4 regions of the Haliea sp. E17 genome follow, and region 3 is predicted to be linked to each of the others. Evidence: predicted binding sites of a transcription regulator. Region 3 holds the regulator's gene; each other region holds the start of a gene.
The links. The regulator sigma-54, encoded in region 3, starts transcription at its own class of promoters, with help from an activator protein. The targets are predictions, from matches to a motif close to TGGCACANNNNTTGCNNT.
Positions count from the first base shown of each region.

Region 1: a site for sigma-54 is predicted at 2,983-3,000, ahead of ACNKU3_RS01980 (CmpA/NrtA family ABC transporter substrate-binding protein). Genes of this name have one in related genera too.
Region 2: a site for sigma-54 is predicted at 2,175-2,192, ahead of nifH (nitrogenase iron protein). Genes of this name have one in related genera too.
Region 4: a site for sigma-54 is predicted at 1,981-1,998, ahead of ACNKU3_RS00540 (VPLPA-CTERM sorting domain-containing protein). Genes of this name have one in related genera too.

Region 1 is NZ_JBLWFK010000001.1:454,934-459,697, forward strand. Features, by position in the region: gene ACNKU3_RS01970 (hypothetical protein) at 1-345, shown strand, start outside; gene ACNKU3_RS01975 (sigma-54 interaction domain-containing protein) at 359-2,248, opposite strand; gene ACNKU3_RS01980 (CmpA/NrtA family ABC transporter substrate-binding protein) at 3,157-4,632, shown strand; gene ntrB (nitrate ABC transporter permease) at 4,636-4,764, shown strand, end outside.
Region 2 is NZ_JBLWFK010000004.1:255,385-260,148, reverse strand. Features, by position in the region: gene ACNKU3_RS11705 (rhodanese-like domain-containing protein) at 1-87, shown strand, start outside; gene ACNKU3_RS11700 (hypothetical protein) at 103-474, shown strand; gene ACNKU3_RS11695 (hypothetical protein) at 461-742, shown strand; gene ACNKU3_RS11690 (SIR2 family protein) at 956-1,801, opposite strand; gene nifH (nitrogenase iron protein) at 2,289-3,173, shown strand; gene nifD (nitrogenase molybdenum-iron protein alpha chain) at 3,290-4,764, shown strand, end outside.
Region 3 is NZ_JBLWFK010000011.1:17,437-22,200, forward strand. Features, by position in the region: gene ACNKU3_RS20445 (HPr family phosphocarrier protein) at 1-18, opposite strand, end outside; gene rapZ (RNase adapter RapZ) at 15-872, opposite strand; gene ptsN (PTS IIA-like nitrogen regulatory protein PtsN) at 875-1,333, opposite strand; gene hpf (ribosome hibernation-promoting factor, HPF/YfiA family) at 1,344-1,631, opposite strand; gene ACNKU3_RS20465 (RNA polymerase factor sigma-54) at 1,768-3,240, opposite strand; gene lptB (LPS export ABC transporter ATP-binding protein) at 3,397-4,122, opposite strand; gene lptA (lipopolysaccharide transport periplasmic protein LptA) at 4,100-4,729, opposite strand; gene lptC (LPS export ABC transporter periplasmic protein LptC) at 4,713-4,764, opposite strand, start outside.
Region 4 is NZ_JBLWFK010000001.1:131,071-135,834, forward strand. Features, by position in the region: gene ACNKU3_RS00535 (tetratricopeptide repeat protein) at 1-1,516, shown strand, start outside; gene ACNKU3_RS00540 (VPLPA-CTERM sorting domain-containing protein) at 2,208-2,756, shown strand; gene ACNKU3_RS00545 (class I SAM-dependent methyltransferase) at 3,082-4,107, shown strand; gene ACNKU3_RS00550 (tetratricopeptide repeat-containing sulfotransferase family protein) at 4,114-4,764, shown strand, end outside.

The DNA.
Region 1 (4,764 bases), on a different contig from region 3:
GGTGTCGTCATCGATGCCGGTTTCGATAATTTCGTGCGCGAAAAATGGCCTGTGCTGGCGGCCGGCAAGCCCGTGACATTCCGCTTCCTGCCGGCGGGCCGCGACTCGGCACTCGCGATGCTGGCCTGGGCCGATGAGCAGGCGGATTGCCCGGCGGAGCGGCTGTGTCTCAATGTCAGGCCGAAAAACTGGCTGGTGGCGCTGGTCGGGGGTGAGCTGCAGCTGGTCTATTCCCGCGCCGCCCGGCGCCTGCTGGAGTACCGCGGGGTGAGCAACATTCCCGCGGCAGACGGCGCCGCGCAAAATGTCGTCATCCGCTACGAATACGCTGTAGCGGCCCCCTGAACAGCGCAGCGGTTCAGGCGTTGACCTTGAACTGCCGCGCGTCGATCCCCAGTTTTTTCAACCGCGATGACAGTGTCGTGGGTTTCAGCGCCAGCAGCTCGGCGGCGCCGCCAATGCCGAAAACCTTGCCATTACAGTGTTTCAGCGCGGCGATGATGTTCTGGCGCTGCTGCAGGCGCAACTCGTCATCGGAGGCGATGGCTTCCCGCTCCCGGGCGAAAACGGGGCTCTCCGCCAGTGCCTCGGTCCGGTCCGCGGGGAAAAAGTGCGGCTCGAATTTCACCACACTGCCGCGGGTGAGAATCACCTGGCGTTCAATGACGTTTTCCAGCTCGCGGATATTGCCCGGCCAGTGGTAGTTGCACAGCCTGTCGACCTCCGCCAGCGGCAGTTTCAGTTCACCCTTGTTGGCCCGCTGGCAGGCCTTTTTCAGGAAGTGCTGGGTGAGCAGGGGAATGTCCTCGCGCCGCTGCCGCAGTGGCGCCGACTCGACCGGGAACACGTTGAGGCGGAAATACAGGTCCTCGCGGAACAGGCCCTCGCGGACCAGCGCCGCCAGGTCACGGTTGGTCGCCGCTATGATGCGCACGTTGACGTCCCGGGTGACGGCTTCGCCGACCCGTTCAAACTGCTGCTCCTGCAGCACCCGCAGTAGCTTCCCCTGCAGCCGCAAGGGAATCTCGCCCACCTCGTCGAGAAACAGGGTGCCGCCATCGGCAAGTTCGAAACGCCCGGCGCGGTCGTCGGTGGCGCCGGTAAAGGCACCCTTGCGATGGCCGAAGAATTCGCTCTCGAACAGCTCCTCGGGAATCGCCGCGCAGTTGACCCGGATCAGCGAACGCTGCGAGCGCGGGCTGATCTCGTGGATGGCGCGGGCGATCAGTTCCTTGCCGGTGCCGGATTCGCCGTGGATGAACACCGTGGCGTCGGTGGGCGCCACCAGTTCGATCTGCTGCAGGGTTTTCTGGATCGCCGCGCTCTTGCCGACGATGCGGTGGTGGTTGAATACCGAGTTGATCTCTTCCTGCAGGTAGGCGTTTTCCAGTTCCAGACGGTGCTTGAGGCGTTCGACCTCTTCCAGCGCCGCCTCCAGCCGGCGCCGGTCAGCTTTTTTCTGCGATACGTCACGAAAGATCACCACGGTACCGACGATGATATTGTCGTCGCGAATCGGGGTGCTGGTGTATTCCACGTCGATGGGTTCCCCGGACTTCGACCAGAACACGTCGTTGTCCACCCGGTGGACGCTGCCGTCGCGAAAGGCCGCAAAGATCGGGCAGGCGTCGATCTGGTAGTGGGAGCCGTCGGCGTGGGAGTGATGCACCATCTTGTGCATGTTCAGCCCGGCCAGTTCCTCCGCGCTGTAGCCGAGAATCCGTTCCGCCGCCGGGTTGACGAATGTGGTGTTGCCGTTGGCGTCCACCCCGTAAATGCCTTCCCCGGCGGCATCCAGCAGCAACTGGTTTTCCCGTTCGAACTCGTGGAACACCTGGGAAACCCGGCGCCAGTGGGTAATGCCGGACAGGTAGTGCCGGTGGGCATCGGCCCGCGCGCGCAGTTTGTCCAGCTCTGCGGTCTTCTGCATGCTCAGGTGCAACAGCCGTTCATCCCCCGATTCGCTGTAGCGGCCGGTCAGCTCGATGTGTACGGGTTCCTCTGCCGAGAGCACCTGTAACTGGTCGGACCAGCCGCGGCCGCGCTCGATCAGTTCCTGGGTGAAGGCGATGAAGCCGGGGAAACTCGGCGAGAACAGGCGGCTGGGGCGTTGTGCCATGGTGGTTTGCAGGTCCATTTGCAGCAGGCGGCAGGCTTCCTGGTTGGCTTCGATGATCGCGTCTTCTGCCGGGTCGATGATCAGCTGGGCGGTGGCAGAAAAGTTGAAATGGCGGTTGTAGGTGTTCATGTGTTCTCTGGTTTTACGGAGTGTTGATCTTTGGTGATTTCGGGTGTTGGAGGGCCTACCCGTTGTCGGTGGACCTACCCGGCCTGAGTCGCAGTCAGCCCCACTGGAACGCGCCAAAAAGCGCACATCCATGTGCAGGCTCGGGCGGCGACATCCATGTCGCCGCACGGTTCCAGTGGGGCTGACTGCGACTCAGTCCTCGCATTGCGGTTAACCCGGATCTTTGGTGAGTTCGTTCAAACAGAAACTAATCGGGAATGGGCTTTGATTTGTCGTTTGGTATTTCTTGATCACACACTTGCTCCCGATTCCCGATTCCCGATTCCCGATTCCCGATTCCCGATTCCCGATTCCCGATTCCCGATTCCCGCGCCTTGGTTCGAGAATGGATTCCTCCAGCGCACCGCACTCGCTCGAAACGGAGGGCTGTGCAGGACTATGCCTGTTGGAACCGTGTGGCGACATGGATGTCGCCACCCGAGCCTGCACACGGACGTGCGCTTTTTGGCGTGTTCCAACAGGCATAGTCCTGCACAGACCGGGGAGCCACGCACCGCCCCCAAAAACCTCCCGATTACACAAACACAGTTATTCAAGAACCAGGCCAAACTACGAAAATTCGTAATCAAAAACTACGAAACCCCGTGATTTACGAAATTTCGTACCCCCAGGCATCTCCGGCCTAACCCAAATAAATCAACACATAACAACAAGTTAAGCCAGTACCGACAGTTTGGCACCGGAATTGCTATCTACCTGTCAGCGGCTGCGCAAAGAGTGCCGATCCGGCGGAAGCCGGCCGAAAGCAGGGCAGCAAGCAGGGGCAACATGAGCAGAGAGCGACCCGCGCGATCCACCTGCGCACCAACTTGAACCACACAACGACAACCGGATGAGGACACACCACCATGAGCAACAAGAGCCTTGGCAATCCCTTCGATGCCGATACCCGACTGACCCATACCGCCAGCTGCAGTTGTGATGCCTGTTCAGCGGAAGCGGCGAACCCCGGGGGGCTGGGAGACAGGGAGCGCCAGATACTCTTGGAACGCCAGATCGAGGCGGGCGCCAGCCACGCGCACACGGCCCCGGCGGCGGGTCCCGCCAGCCCGCAGTTCGACAGCTCGGAGGACATGATGGACCGGGTGATCGAGAGCGCGATCGTGCGCGGGGTGTTCGGCCACAACGACGCCGACCGGCGCCAGTTCATCAAGCTGGTGGGCGGCGGCACCCTGGCGGCGGCGCTGGGTACCATCCTGCCGATGGATAAGGTCAAGGCGGCGGTGAAGGATTCCATCGGGCCGCTGGAAAAAACCAAGCTGAAAGTCGGTTTCGTGCCGATTACCTGCGCCACGCCGATCATCATGGCCCAGCCGATGGGTTTCTACGCCAAGTACGGCCTGGACGTGGACGTGATCAAGACCGCCGGCTGGGCGGTGGCGCGGGACAAGTCGCTCAACGGCGAGTACGACGCCTCCCACATGCTCACCCCGATGCCGCTGGCGATGACCATGGGCGCGGGTTCCACGGCGACGCCCTATATCATGCCGGCGGTGGAGAACATCAACGGCCAGGCCATCGTGCTGCACAACAAGCACAAGGACAAGCGCGACCCGAAACAGTGGAAGGGCTTCAAGTTCGGCGTGCCCTTCGACTACTCCATGCACAACTTCCTGCTGCGCTACTACGTGGCGGAACACGGCATCGATCCGGACCAGGATATCCAGATCCGCGTAGTGCCGCCGCCGGAGATGGTGGCCAACCTGCGCGCCGGCAACCTCGACGGCTATCTCTCACCCGACCCTTTCAACCAGCGGGCGGTGTACGAGAAAGTCGGCTTCCTGCACACCCTGACCAAGGACATCTGGGAGGGTCACCCCTGCTGCGCCTTCGCCTGCAGCCAGAAGTTCGCTACCGAGATGCCCAACACCTACGCGGCGCTGTTCAAGTCCATCGTCGACGCCACCCACTACTCGCACAAGGCGGAGAACCGCGCGGAGATCGCCAAGGCCATCTCGCCGAAGAACTACCTCAATCAGCCGGAGATCGTGGTCAACCAGGTGCTCACCGGGCGCTACGTGGACGGCCTGGAGAAGAAGGTCTACGACGTGCCCGACCGCATCGACTTCGACCCCTTCCCCTGGCACTCGATGGCGGTGTGGATCCTCACCCAGATGAAGCGCTGGGGCTACGTGGAGGGCGACATCGACTACACCGGCATCGCCGAGCAGGTCTACGTGGCCTCGGAAACCGCGGAGGTCATGAAGAGCCTCGGCTATGAGCCGCCGGCCAAGACCTACGAGAACTACACCATCATGGGCAAGGAGTTCGACTACACCAAGCCGGAAGAATACATCGCCAGCTTTGCCATCAAGCGGACCTGAACCATGGCCTCACTGAATGTTCGCGCGACCCTGGTGTCGCTGATGATCCTGGTGGTCTGCCTGGGCCTGTGGGAGGCGCTGAACCAGCCTCCCGAGGCCACGGAGGCGATGTCCGAGTTCGAACTGCTGATG
Region 2 (4,764 bases), on a different contig from region 3:
GAACTGTTCGGCAATTTCGGCTTCCAGAATGTGTTCAGTGTGCAGGGCGGCTACGCGAGCTGGCTGGAGAGCCAGGGCAGGGCGTGAAGGAGACTGGCAGTGATGTGGTTAGAGAGTTTCTTCAGCAACCCGCGGGGCGAGTACCAGCCAGTAAATCCCTGGTCGCTGCGCAAGAGCGCCCGGATCAAGAGTTTGCTGATTCGCATCTACAGCGACATCGAGGGAATCCAGTGGCAGGTAGACTCCAGCCTGCGCAGCCATCCGGACGGTATCTACCTGACACATCCGCGGGAGGCCGGCCTGCGGGCTTATTTGCATGTTCACGGCCAGTCCCCGGGGCGTGCCGGGCTGCACCTGGAATTCCCGGCACTGGATGGACGAAGCCCAACCTACGAAACCTACGAAGATCTCAACGCTGCGCGGCTCTCCGACATTCTCGCGGCACACTTTGGCATGGGCTATGACATCAGTTGAAGATGTGGCGGATGCCGCCGCCGGTAGCATGGACCTGATTGTTCCACTGGAGGGCGAACTCATGGCCGCAGTGAACCTTGTACCGCAGGGCGAGCGCGCCTGGCTGTTGTCGCTGCGCCTGGTGTACGACGGCTTTCCCGCGGGGATTCTGCGTTTTGATCTCAACGGCTACGACGCCGACGAGGCGCGGTCGATTGCCGCCAGTATCCGCGATAACCCTTTCCTGATGCGGGAAATCGACGAGTATCTCTGGGGGGAGAGCGACTAATAGACCGATGTAGCGGGCAATCTCGTTGCTGTGCCCATCAGCTGGCCCTGTTTAACACGCTGCACTTGAGTTCAAACGATACCAGTCCTGCCGTTCTACGGTCTGCTTCTCTCCGTGCCCGGCCTGGGTGTAAGCCGCGCGCTGCGACTGCGCAAAGAGGCCCCTCGCTGAAATTCCCGGGGCCCGCTCCTGCGGGCCTTCTCCGGTCTTCGCTCAGGCAGCCTGCTGCAGGTTGAGCAGGCTCTCCCAGTCCGCCTCGACGATTTCCAGCCCCTTCTTCTCGCAGAAGCGCTTTTCCTTGTCATTGGGGTTCGCAATCAATGCCCAGCCAGCGTGTTGCGGAGCGCCGTAGATGATGTCGGACAGCACCATACGTTCGGTATCGCGTTGCATGCGCATGCCGAGGAAAACGTATTGTTTGCCCAGCCGGTATTCCTTCAGGAAGGAGGGGATGGCGAAGCCGCCCATCAGTTCGGTGATGTAGTCCACGTAATCCGCGTCCGAGGCGATGTAGTTGGGTTCCGGCAGCGGCGTCCCCATCGGCTTGAACAGTACGGGCAGGGATTTGTTGACCTCGCCCGGTTGCACTTCCCGATAGTTGCCTTCGGTACATTCGTAGAGCTTGAAGCGGTAGTCCGTGCCGGCGATGCGCGCCAGGCCGACCACAAGGGTGTGCGGGCGCCCGGCGTAGAAGCCCTGCAACTGGGTGTCGCGGTTGATGTCGATGATGTAGGGCAGGTCGAGTTGCGAGAGCCAGCGATGGAATGGCGATTCACTGTACTGGGTTTCACCATAGGTCGTATTAAGGAAGCGTTCGATGAACTTGCGGCCCTTTTTCTGCTCCAGGTTCATCGCCGCACGGGGAAATTCATACATCAGCTTGGGTGCCATCGGCGTGCCGTTGTTCATCGCGAGGATCAGGCTTTCGCTGTCCGCCGGTATCGGGTTCCCGCTGGCCCGGTCGGTCACACCCTGCAGCACGCCGGCGCCCAGGTAGGGAACCACCGCGCCACTGGCCATGCCGTCGATGATCTGGTTCAGGGTTGGTGTATTGCTCATGACGTCATCTCCACGCTAGTCGTTGGGTCGCGGCCCCGGTGCCCGCCGGGTCGGGCCGCATTCGCTGGTACATCTATATCCCGGGGTCTTCCGCAATTTTCACGCCACGTGTAAGCGATTGATTTTTCGACATTAAGACTTGGAGCAAATGCGACACAGGCAATGGGCCGCGGGTTTTTCTCCGTGTTTTGCAGTGTTTGCGACAAAAGCGGGGAGTCACCGCCGCCGTGTTGGCCGGTCGAACAAAACCTCACAAAAGCTGTTGTCATTGCGACATTCACCACCGGATTGTCGCAATGGACACTTGGCCCCAGCACCAGGAAACGTAGAAAAAATTCCCTTAAAACAACAGCTTGTTAGAAATATACGGCGCTGGCACAAAGCCTGCACCGGTACCGGTGTAGGGGCAGTATGCGCGCTATTGGCCGTTGGCTGTCACTCGAAGCAATCATGGCGATTATCGCCTGATGAAACGGAGGGAATACAAATGGCAATGCGTCAATGTGCAATTTACGGCAAGGGTGGTATCGGTAAATCCACCACCACCCAGAACCTGGTGGCCGCCCTGGCTGAAGCCGGCAAGAAAGTCATGATCGTGGGCTGCGACCCGAAGGCAGACTCCACCCGTCTGATCCTTCACTCCAAGGCCCAGAACACCATCATGGAAATGGCCGCTGAAGCCGGCACCGTGGAAGACCTGGAACTGGAAGATGTACTCAAGTCCGGTTACGGCGACGTCCGCTGTGTTGAATCCGGTGGTCCGGAGCCCGGCGTGGGCTGTGCAGGCCGCGGTGTAATCACCGCCATCAACTTCCTCGAAGAGGAAGGCGCCTACGAGGACGACCTCGACTTCGTGTTCTACGACGTACTCGGCGACGTGGTATGTGGCGGTTTCGCCATGCCGATCCGTGAGAACAAGGCCCAGGAGATCTACATCGTGGTATCCGGCGAGATGATGGCCATGTATGCGGCCAACAACATCTCCAAGGGAATCGTGAAGTACGCCAACTCTGGCGGTGTGCGCCTGGCCGGCCTGATCTGCAACTCGCGCAACACTGACCGCGAAGACGAACTCATCATCGCCCTGGCCGAAAAACTCGGCACCCAGATGATCCACTTCGTCCCCCGCGACAACGTGGTTCAGCGCGCTGAAATCCGTCGCATGACCTGTATCGAATACGATCCCGCCGCCGCACAGTCCGATGAGTACCGTGCCCTGGCGAACAAGATCATCGAGAACAAGAAGCTGGTCATCCCCACTCCGATCACCATGGACGAGTTGGAAGACCTGCTGATGGAGTTCGGCATCATGGACGAGGAAGACCTGAGCATCGTCGGCAAGACAGCCGCTGACGAGGCCGCCACCGCCTGATATGCGGAGGTGTGTTCGGGGCAGGGCGGATTAGCCCTGCCGGAGCGGGGGCTTTCGCAGTGTTGTACTGAAGGCCCCTCCCGTTACCCGCAACCAAATTTATGAGGAGGCTTACCATGGCCGTTATGTCACGAGATGAAGTTGAATCCTTGATTCAGGAAGTGCTCGAGGTCTACCCGGAGAAAGCCAAGGCGAACCGTGCCAAGCACCTGTCGCCCAACGATCCGGAGCTCGAGCAATCGAAAAAATGCATCACCTCCAACAAGAAGTCCCTGCCGGGTGTGATGACTATTCGCGGCTGCGCCTACGCCGGTTCCAAGGGCGTGGTGTGGGGTCCGGTCAAGGACATGATCCACATTTCCCACGGTCCCGTCGGTTGCGGCCAGTACAGCCGCGCCGGACGTCGCAACTACTACATCGGCACCACCGGTGTGAACGCGTTCGTCACCATGAACTTCACGTCCGACTTCCAGGAGAAGGACATCGTCTTCGGCGGCGACAAGAAACTCGCCAAGCTGATCGACGAAATTGAAACCCTGTTCCCGCTGAACAAGGGCATCACCATCCAGTCCGAATGCCCGATCGGCCTGATCGGCGACGACATCGAGGCGGTGTCCAAGGCCAAGACCAAGGAACACGGCAAAACTGTCGTACCGGTGCGCTGTGAAGGCTTCCGTGGTGTCTCCCAGTCTCTCGGTCACCACATCGCCAACGACGCGGTGCGCGACTGGGTGCTCTCCGCACGCGACGACGATGACAGCTTCCCGACCACGCCATACGACGTGGCCATCATCGGCGACTACAACATCGGCGGCGACGCCTGGTCTTCCCGCATCCTGCTGGAGGAAATGGGCCTGCGCGTGGTGGCCCAGTGGTCCGGCGACGGCACCATCTCCGAGATGGAGCTGACCCCGAAAGTGAAACTGAACCTGGTTCATTGCTACCGCTCGATGAACTACATCTCGCGCCACATGGAAGAGAAGTACCAGATCCCCTGGGTCGAGTACAACTTCTTCGGCCCGACCAAAACTGTCGAGTCCCTGCGCAAGATTGCGTCCTACTTTGACGAGACCATCCAGGCCAAGTGCGAGGAAGTGATCGACAAGTACCGCGGCGAGTGGGAAGAAGTCATCGAGAAGTTCCGTCCGCGCCTCGAAGGCAAGCGCGTCATGCTGTATGTCGGCGGCCTGCGGCCCCGTCACGTGATCGGCGCCTACGAAGACCTCGGTATGGAAGTTGTCGGCACCGGCTACGAGTTTGGCCACAACGACGACTACGACCGCACCCTGAAGGAAATGGGCGACGCTACGCTGCTGTATGACGACGTAACCGGTTACGAGTTCGAGGAATTCGTGAAGCGGGTCAAGCCGGACCTGATCGGTTCGGGCATCAAGGAGAAATACATCTTCCAGAAAATGGGTATCCCCTTCCGGCAGATGCACTCCTGGGACTACTCCGGTCCGTACCACGGCTTTGACGGCTTTGCCATCTTCGCCCGGGACATGGACATGACCCTGAACAACCCGTGCTGGCACAAGCTGCAGGCGCCCTGGAAAAAACAGGACGAAGCAGCCGGTGAAGAGGCGGTAGC
Region 3 (4,764 bases):
GACCTGGGTCTCAATCACTGCTGTAATTCCCTGTGCCGGAGATGTACTTCGGGGAACTGCTGCCGATAGTGCTGGTACAGCCTGTCGGCGAGATATACTGACCGATGTTGACCACCGGTACAACCGATGGCGACAGTCATGTAGCTGCGGTTGCTGTCGCAGTAACGCGGCAGCCAGCGGTCGAGAAACTGGCGGATATCCGCGTGCAGTTCATCGGTCATCGGCTGGTCCTGCAGGAAGTCGCGCACCGCCTGGTCGAGCCCGGTCAGCTGGCGCAGCTCTTTCACCCAGTGCGGGTTGGGCAGCATGCGCACGTCGAACACCAGGTCTGCATCGCTGGGCACGCCGCGCTTGAAACCGAAGGACTGGAAGGTGATCGACATGCTGCCGGAGGCAGAGCCCAGCAGCCGCTGGCGGATGGCGTCGCGCAGTTCGTGGATGGTCATCTGGCTGGTGTCGAGAATCAACGCCGCATCCGCGGCGATCGGCGCCAGCAGCGCGCGCTCCAGGTCGATGGCCTCGGCCAGCGGTGTGTCGTTCGAGGACAGCGGGTGGCGCCGCCGGGTCTCGGAAAAGCGTTTGATCAGCTCTGCATCCTGGGCTTCGAGCAGCAGGATTTCGCAGCGCACCTCGGCGGGCAGCGAGTCGCGGACCCGGGCGAAATCCGCCAGGTCCTTCCAGGCGTTGCGGGCGTCGATGCAGACCGCGGTGCCCTTGAAGTGGGCAAAGTCCTCGCGCCGGGTCTCTTCCACCAGTGCGGGCAGCAGCGACACGGGCAGGTTGTCGATGCAGTAGTAACCCTCATCTTCCAGCTGGTGAAGGGCGGTACTTTTCCCCGCCCCGGAACGGCCGCTGATGATGATCAGGTGCATGGTTACTGCACTCCGGCTTCCGCGACGGCGAACAGCGCTTCGTCGTTTTCCGCGGCGCGCAGGCGCGCGCAGTAGTCCGCCTGGCTGAACTGGCGGGCGATTCCTGCCAGGGTGTTCAGGTGGCGCTGTTCCTCGCCCTCGGGAACCAGCAGCGCAAAGACGAGGTCCACCGGCTGGTTGTCCGGGGCGTCGAATTCGATCGGTTCGGCAAGGGTGAGGAGGGCGCCCACCGGCCCCTCGCAGCCGGGCATGCGGCAGTGGGGAATGGCGATGCCCTGGCCCAGTCCGGTGCTGCCCAGCTTCTCGCGCGCGATGAGGTTGCTGAATACCGCGTCGTAGGAGATGCCGGGCAGGTCATTGCTGATGATGCGTGCGAGGGATTCAAAAAGTCTTTTTTTACTGAGCCCCGGAACGCGGCTCGCGGTGCGCTCCGGGGTCAGCAGATCGGCTAGTGATTGCATGGGGTGGAAATCAGTGACCTCGGGTTTTCTCTTTGTGCTTGATCAGCTGGCGGTCCAGCTTGTCGGCGAGGAGATCGATCGCCGCGTACATGTCCTCGGATTCCGCCTGGGCGAACAGGTCCGCTCCGGAGATGTGCATGGTCGCTTCCGCTTTCTGAACCATTTTTTCGACGATCAGGGTGACCTGGGTGTTGGTGATATTGTCAAAGTGGCGTTGCAGTCGCTCGAACTTGCTCTCAACGTAATTGCGCAGGGGGTCGGTGACCTCCACGTGGTGTCCGCTGACGTTCAGTTGCATAGCTTGGCTCCTTGTTGCTGATGAGCCCGGGTGAGCCCCGGGGAGGGCGCCGCCGGATTCCGGCGAGACCTTGGAATCAGTCTAGACCACTTGGTGACCGGCTGGCACAGGTGGTCGGGCGATATTGGCATAAAGATCATACCAGCCGCTTGCGCTCGTTGGAGGGCGGGATGTTAAGGCTGTCCCGGTACTTGGCGATGGTCCGCCGGGCTACTTCAATGCCCTGTTCGTCCAGCAATTGGGCGATCTTGTTGTCGCTGAGAGGCTTGCGGGGGTTTTCTGCCGCGACCAGCTTGCGGATCAGTGCGCGAATCGCCGTTGAAGAGCATTCGCCACCGCCGCTGGTGGATACGTGGCTGGAAAAGAAATACTTGAGTTCGAAGATACCGCGCGGGGTGTGCATGTACTTCTGGGTGGTGACCCGGGAGATGGTGGACTCGTGCATCTCCACCGCCTCGGCAATGTCGTGCAGCACCAGCGGTTTCATGGCTTCCTCGCCGTATTCGAGGAAGTTGCGCTGGTGCTCGACAATCTTGCTGGCCACTTTCATCAGGGTTTCGTTGCGGCTCTGCAGGCTCTTCAGGAACCAGCGCGCCTCCTGCAGGTTGTCGCGCAGGTAGGTGTTGTCGGCACTGTTGTCCGCGCGCTTGATCAGGCTGGCATAGTCGCTATTGATGCGCAGTTTGGGCGCGATATCCGGGTTGAGCTCCACCACCCAGCGGCCTTCGCGCTTGCTGACAAAAACGTCGGGCACCACGTATTCGACATCTTCCGGGGCGAAGGATTGCCCCGGGTTCGGGTCCAGGGTCTGCAACAGCGCCAGTACCGACTTGAGTTCGCTTTCAGCGAGCCGGGTGCGGCGCAGGATCTGGTTGTAATCGCCGCCGGCCAGCTGCGGCAGGTGGCGGTTGAGGATCAGCCGCGCCGGCTCGAGATAGGGGGTGTCGGCGGGCAGTTGCTGCAACTGCACCAGCAGGCATTCCTGCAGGCTGCGGGTACAGACGCCGGCGGGTTCGAATTGCTGCAGCCGGTGCAGCACCGCCACGATCTCGTCCATCTCGATGTCGAGTTCCGGGTCGAAGGACTCGTGGATTTCCTCCAGCGACAGGGTCAGCCGGCCGTTGCCGTCGGTGGCGTCGAGCAGGGTCAGGGCGATCAGGTGGTCGGTGTCGGAAAAACGGGTGAGGTTGAGCTGCCAGAGCAGGTGGTCGTGCAGGGATTCCCGCGAGCTGTTGCGGGACTCGAAGTCACCGTCGTCTTCCATGGGCGCCGGGGCGGGGGAAGAACTGGATGGCAGCAGGTCTTCCCAGCGGGTGTCCACCGGCAGGTCATCCGGCATGCTCTCGGAGCCGGTGGTGTTAGCCTCGTTGAGTTCGGCGCTTTCCCAGTCGCTGTTGCCGGCCGGGCCTTCGGGCTCGTTGTTACCGTTCTCCACCTCGTTGCCGCCGAGGTCCTCTTCGCCGATTTCCAGCAGGGGGTTACTGTCCAGCGCCTGCTGGATTTCCTGCTGCAGGTCCAGCGTGGAGAGTTGCAGTAAGCGGATGGCCTGCTGCAACTGCGGAGTCATGGTCAGTTGCTGGCCGATCTTGAGTTGAAGCGATTGTTTCATCGACAGCTGGAAAGAGCCCCTGGGTGCGTCCCCGTACGGGGTGGCGCAGTTGAACACGACTTGGAGTGTAGCGCCAGCGTGCAAACTCTGGCAACCGCTTGGCTCGAAATTTGCTTGTTGACTTTTTTTACGTTTAGCAGTGGTGTTGCGGATGCCTTAAAGGCGGAATTGTTCGCCGAGGTAGACCTTGCGCACCTTGGCGTTGTCCAGCACTTCCTGGGAGGTGCCTGAGGCGATGATGTGACCTTCCCCTACGATATAGGCCTTCTCGCAAATATCAAGTGTGTCGCGCACGTTGTGGTCGGTAATCAGGATGCCGATACCGCGATCGCGCAGGTGGTTGATGATTTGCTTGATGTCGCTCACCGAGATCGGGTCGACGCCGGCGAAGGGTTCGTCGAGCAGGATGAAGTCCGGTTCTGTCGCCAGCGCGCGGGCGATTTCCACCCGCCGCCGCTCGCCGCCGGAGAGCGACTGGCCGAGGCTGTCGCGCAGGTGCTGCACGTGAAATTCCTCGAGCAGCATGTCGCGCTTTTCCTGCCGCTGTTTGCGGTTGAGGTCGGGGCGGGTCTCGAGAATCGCCAGCAGGTTGTCGCCCACCGACAGCTTGCGGAAGATCGACGCCTCCTGGGGCAGGTAGCCGATGCCGTGGCGCGCGCGCTCGTGCATGGGCAGGCGGGTAATGTCTTCACCGTTCAGCTCGATGCTCCCGCGGTCTGCGGTGATGATGCCGATAATCATGTAGAAACAGGTGGTTTTGCCGGCGCCGTTGGGCCCCAGCAGGCCGACCACCTGGCCGCTTTCCAGGTGCAGGGAAACGTCCTGTACGACCTCCCGGCCGCGATAGGACTTGGCGAGGTTACGGGCTGCCAGTTGCGCCATCGGCGGTCTCCTTCGGCGCGACTTCCTCGACGGCACTGGCGGGGCTGTTGGGATCGGCAGCGGCCTCCCGCTCCTGGGCCTGGCTGGATTCCTCGGCCGCCTGTATCACCTGCGCCGGAATCACCACCTGTACCCGGCTGGAGGTATTGCTGCGGTCGGAATCGGCTTTCACCAGTTTTTCGTTGATGAAGTAGTCGATGCGGTCGCCGGTGACGGTGGAACCCTCCTGCTCGATGCTGGCGCTTTCGCGCAGCTCGACGCGAGCTTCATTGCGGTAATACTCGATGCGGTTGGCGCGCGCGGTGATCACGGCCTTGTCGATTTCCGGTTGCTGGCGCATGGTCGCGGGCTTGCCATGGGCGGTGATGCGCTGGGCATCCTGGCCGGTGTGGTAGACGGTGAGGATATCGGCCTCGATGTGCAGGCTGCCCTGGTCCAGGGTGACATTGCCCTTGTACTGGGTAAAGCCCTGGTTTTCGTCCCTGAGCGCCTCGATCGCCTCGATCCGGATCGGTTGATCCTGGTCGTCGGGCAGCGCCTTAACGCCTGCCGAGAGTGCGAGCAGGACGAGGGCACAGGCGGCCGCCCGGCTAGGGGATTTGTACATAAATGCTCTCCACATCGGGGCCCAGGCGGATGGTT
Region 4 (4,764 bases), on a different contig from region 3:
GGAGGAAATGCTGGCGGCGCAGCCCGAGGAATTTGGACTACGCGATGCCCTTGCAGTTCTACTGGTCAAAATGGGTGATACGGAAGCTGCAACCCAGGTCTACAAGGATACCTTCGACAATAGCGAGGACCAGCAGGACCAGCAGCTGGCGCGCAGCCAGCTCGCCAGGCTGGCACTTTCCACAGGTGACAGGGAAACCGCCCGACGTTGGTATACCGAGGCCCTGGATATCGAGCCTGGCAACCCCAATGCGCTGCTTACCAAGGCCAAGATCGACCTGCTGGAGGGCGAAAATAATGAGGCCATTACCGACCTGCGGACAGTAATGCGCGCCGATCCGGACAGCGTCGAAGCGCAACTGCTGTTGGCGGACGCCTATACCAAAACCGGTTCCCCGGAGTTGGCTCTGGATGGTTACCGCAAAGTACTGGAGGTACAGCCTGATAATCAAGTCGCACTTTTGATGAGTTCTGTGTTGCTGGTACGTAACAATTCGCTGGACGAAGCGGCGAGGAATCTCGAGACACTTTTGAAGACAAATCCCGACAATGTCTCAGCTGTAAACCTGCTGACAGATGTCTACGCCAGGCAGAAGCGCTGGGAAGAGGCGGAAGGCCTGGTAGAGCAATTAAGCCAGAATGAAAACGCTCCCGGTGTGTCCGAACTGATGTCTGCGGGCCTCGCAGTTCGCCAGGGTGAAGAGGAAAAGGCGATACCCCTCGCCCAGGCCGCCCTGGAGAAAAACCCGAAACTTGAAGGGGTCTATCCACTGTTGGCAGGTGCCTACCTGACGGAGGGCAGGACCGAAGAGGGCATTGCCTGGTTTGACAAGTGGGTCTCACAGCAACCGGAGAACGCCGCTGCGTTGTACTCCCTCGCGGGTCTGTACCTGGCAGCAGGTGACGCGGCGAAGGCGGAAGAAATTTACCTGGGAGTATTGGAGGACGCGCCAAGGAATACCAACACGTATCTCAGCCTCGCCAAAATTTACGCGGACCAGGGTGCAATGGATAAAGTCCTCGCGATCTACCAGCGTGGCTTGCAGGCGAATCCGGACGACGTGCTACTCAGCGCTGAACTGGCAAACCGCTACATGCAGGTCGGTCAGATTGACAAGGCGATTACGACCCTGGAGTCCGCTTATGCAATACATCCGGAAAATGTCATGATTCGCAATAACCTGGCTTCACTGTTACTCGAGTACTACCCGACCGAGGACAACCTGAGTCGGGTACAGAAAATCACCCGGGGTTTCGAGTCCGCCAAGGCTCCCGCCTTGCTGGATACCGCAGGCTGGTTGCAGTACCGCCTGGGTAATTATACCCAGGCCGTGAGCCTGTTGGCCGCAGCGCAGCGTGCCGGTGGTGAGGGTGTCGAGTACTGGTACCATCTCGGCATGGCCTACGCCTCGGATGGAAAGGTGCCGCAGGCGAAAAAAGTGCTTGGCAAGGCACTGGATTCCGACGTTTCCTATCCCGGCCGGGCGGAAGCGGAAGAGACCTTTGGCCGGCTGTAAGGGGCAGTTGCGGGACCAGTCTTCGGGTTACAAAGAAGACTGATCCCGCTTCCCCGGGGTTTGGCTTGCCGCTGATTTCACTTTCCGCTGATTCCACAAATCCACGATTTCTCGCTTCCCCGATTTCCCGTTTTGTTAAGAAATACTGACGACGCCACACCTCGTTTTTACCCCGGATTAGGTCAGTTTGTCAGTAAAATTTACTACTGATGTGGCGTGTTTTGGTAGCGTTGGTGTGCAAATACATTCGCGTAACATTATGAAAAATATAGTAAAAAAATGATTTCAAGAACGGATTTCCCCTCTTCCGGAGCGACTTTTATCAGTGCTTTTAACTAAATTTTTGTGCTTACTGTCGCGCGAATTTACAAATAATTACGCAACGGGCTGTTTTGCCTTTCAATGCCGATAAAAATTCCCGAAAAAGCGTTGTTAATCCTTTTAAAACAGCAGCTTATGTTATCTGGCACAGCGCTTGCTCTATATTCCTCGAGGGTAAGTGATTGCTAATTCCACGAGGTGCCGGAGTGATTACCCTCAATTTATAAAGTGATGAAAAAAGGGCCAAAACGGGGTGCGAACCCGGCATGGAACGCAACGGATCTTGATCTCTGTAGAGCCCCTGAAAGCTCTCGCAGTGTAGGAAGAAAGCCGAGCAGCCCTTGATAAAACTATCTACGAGGAAACTCAAATGAATAAAGTGAAGACTTTTGCCTCTGCTGCGGTTCTGGCCCTGGCTGCCGGTCAGGCGAGCGCGGCTGTTATCGATGTTACCGCGGTAATTACCGGTATTGCCTCCGGTGGCGGCGCCTACAGCGAAACCACTGGTTCAGCGATTGGTACCTATGACGACGTCAGCCAGATCCTGACCCTGAACTACACCCAGCAGCAGGACACTTCTGCACCGGTATACGCAGTAGGTGTCATGGAGCTGTCCGGCCAGGTGATTGTTGACTTCAGCGGCGTAACTCCGTCAGCGCAAATCTCCGTGACCGACTGTAATGGCATCTCAGGGTTCGATGCCTGTTTCGCCTCCGGTTCAGGCACTGGCCTGCACCCGACCGACACCGCTTACGGCACCTGGACTTCGTTCACCACAGAGACCCTGTCCTCTGGCGCTAATGCAGTTATCAACTATGCCGTAACCCCTTCGGCAGTTCCGCTGCCCGCAGCTGCGTGGCTGTTCGGCTCCGGCCTGCTTGGCCTGGCGGGCGTCGCCCGTCGCCGCAAGGCAGCCTGATCCCGGTTCTGGCCAACCAGGCCAGAACATCATGGGAAGTGGTATTAAAAAACAGCCCGCTTGGACAAGCGGGCTGTTTTCATTCTGATCCCCCGATTTACTGACGCGGTGAGTTTTGGTCTTCCTCCCGTACAACTCATCTCTTTTGGCGAGCATATTTTCTCGCCTTGTTTGCAGCAGGTGGATTTCCTGCTTGAAATCTCCTTCCCGGGCTTGTGCCGCCTAACTATGGCGATTACATTTTACGGTTCAAAAAAATGCGGCTGGCTACCCTGGACGGCGTGTAGTGTGGTCCACGAACAGCACATGAACAGGTTACACCCCGATGAGCCAACTTGATCCACGGAACTGGGACAATTTTTGGAAACGCGCGAATGTCACTTCCATGGAAGGCGCAGATTTCCGTGGTAATTACGATCTTGAAATTCTCGATTTCTGGAAAAATCAGTTCAGCAAAGGGGCCGATCACGTTGTAGATCTCGCTACCGGCAACGGCGCCCTGGTGTGGATTGTCAATGACCTGTTGAATAGTCCCGAACCCCGCAGCCGGATCACCGGCGTCGACCTTGCCAGCACCAGTCCATTCGAAACGCTCAAGCGAAGGCCTGCTGATTATCCGTTGGTGAAGTTCGTACAGAATACCAGTATCGAGGCACTGCCATTTAAGGACGACTCAATCGACTTCATCATCAGCCAATGGGGGCTTGAATATTCCACCCTGTGCAATACTATTCCTGAAGCCTCGAGGGTGTTGAAGCCAAAGGCAAGGATGGCCTTTATCTGCCATTACGAAGGGTCCAGCATCCTCAAGGACACCACCATGAAGCTGGAAAAATTCACGGTGCTCCTGGAAAAGGAAGTAGTCTTCGAGCGCTATCTCGAACTCGATGCCTTGTACAACTCACACACTAGCCAGAAGGGAGTACAGTCAGACCCACGTCACAGTCGAATTGTCGGATCACTGAACCAGGCGCTCTACAGTATCCAGCACTACATCGGGCGATCCACGGACCCGTCCATCAATGTGCTGCCGAAAATCCTTAACAACCTGTCGGAACTGTTTGCTCCGCGCCAGCCTCTGAAGCAGCCCCGCCGCGCGAAGGATATCCTGAAACTCAAGGACAATGTGCTGGCTTCGGTGGCACGAATAGAAGACCTGCGAGCCGCGGCACTTTCCTACGATGAATGTGATGAACTTGAGGCGCTTATCACCGAAGCCGGCTTTGCCATGGTAGAGCGCAAACCCATTGTGCATTCCAGGCTCGGGAATGTGGGCATGGCATTCGCTGCCGCTCGGGGGGGCGCCGATCTGAACGGATCGAAAATTCGGGGTCACTCCGCTGGCAGATAAAGGTCTATGAAGAAAAACAAGCCAAAAAAAAATTTCAGGAAAAGTCAGGGTATCGGCCCGCAGGTCTCGATCCAGGAGACGTTCAGTTCCCCGGTCAGGCAAATGGCGTTTGCGGCGGCCATGCGCCTTGCAGAAGAGCGGGAACAGCGCGGTGAGCGTCGCGTCGCCGAGTCCATTTATTCGCAGCTTCTGGATCAGTGCCCGGGACGAAACGAGCCGGCGATCCGCTTGCTCAACAGTTTTATCCTGCGCGGCGAATTCGAAACCGCCCGCGTCCAGGCCTATCGCGTGGCGGCCCTGTTCAGGAACGACGCGGAAGTACTCGTGGAGGTTGCAAGGTTCTTCCAGCAGGCGGGAGAGCCGGAAAAGGCCCTGGAATTGCTCGACGAGACACTGCAAAGGCCCGATTTCAAGGATCGCCACATTATGCTGCGCGCCACCGCCAATGCCTATCTGGAGCAGGGCAGGACCGAGCAGGCAGTCGGCTTGTTCAAACAGGCGCTGGAACTGTGTGACAGTGATGTGTCCATCCTCTTCGGACTCGCCAGGGCCGATCGGAAAAATTCCGGGGCTGACGTCCTGGAACGTCTTCTGGCTCTGTGCAAGGCGGATACAGCCAGGCCTGAAGAAGTGCCCGTAATGCATTTTGCCCTCGCC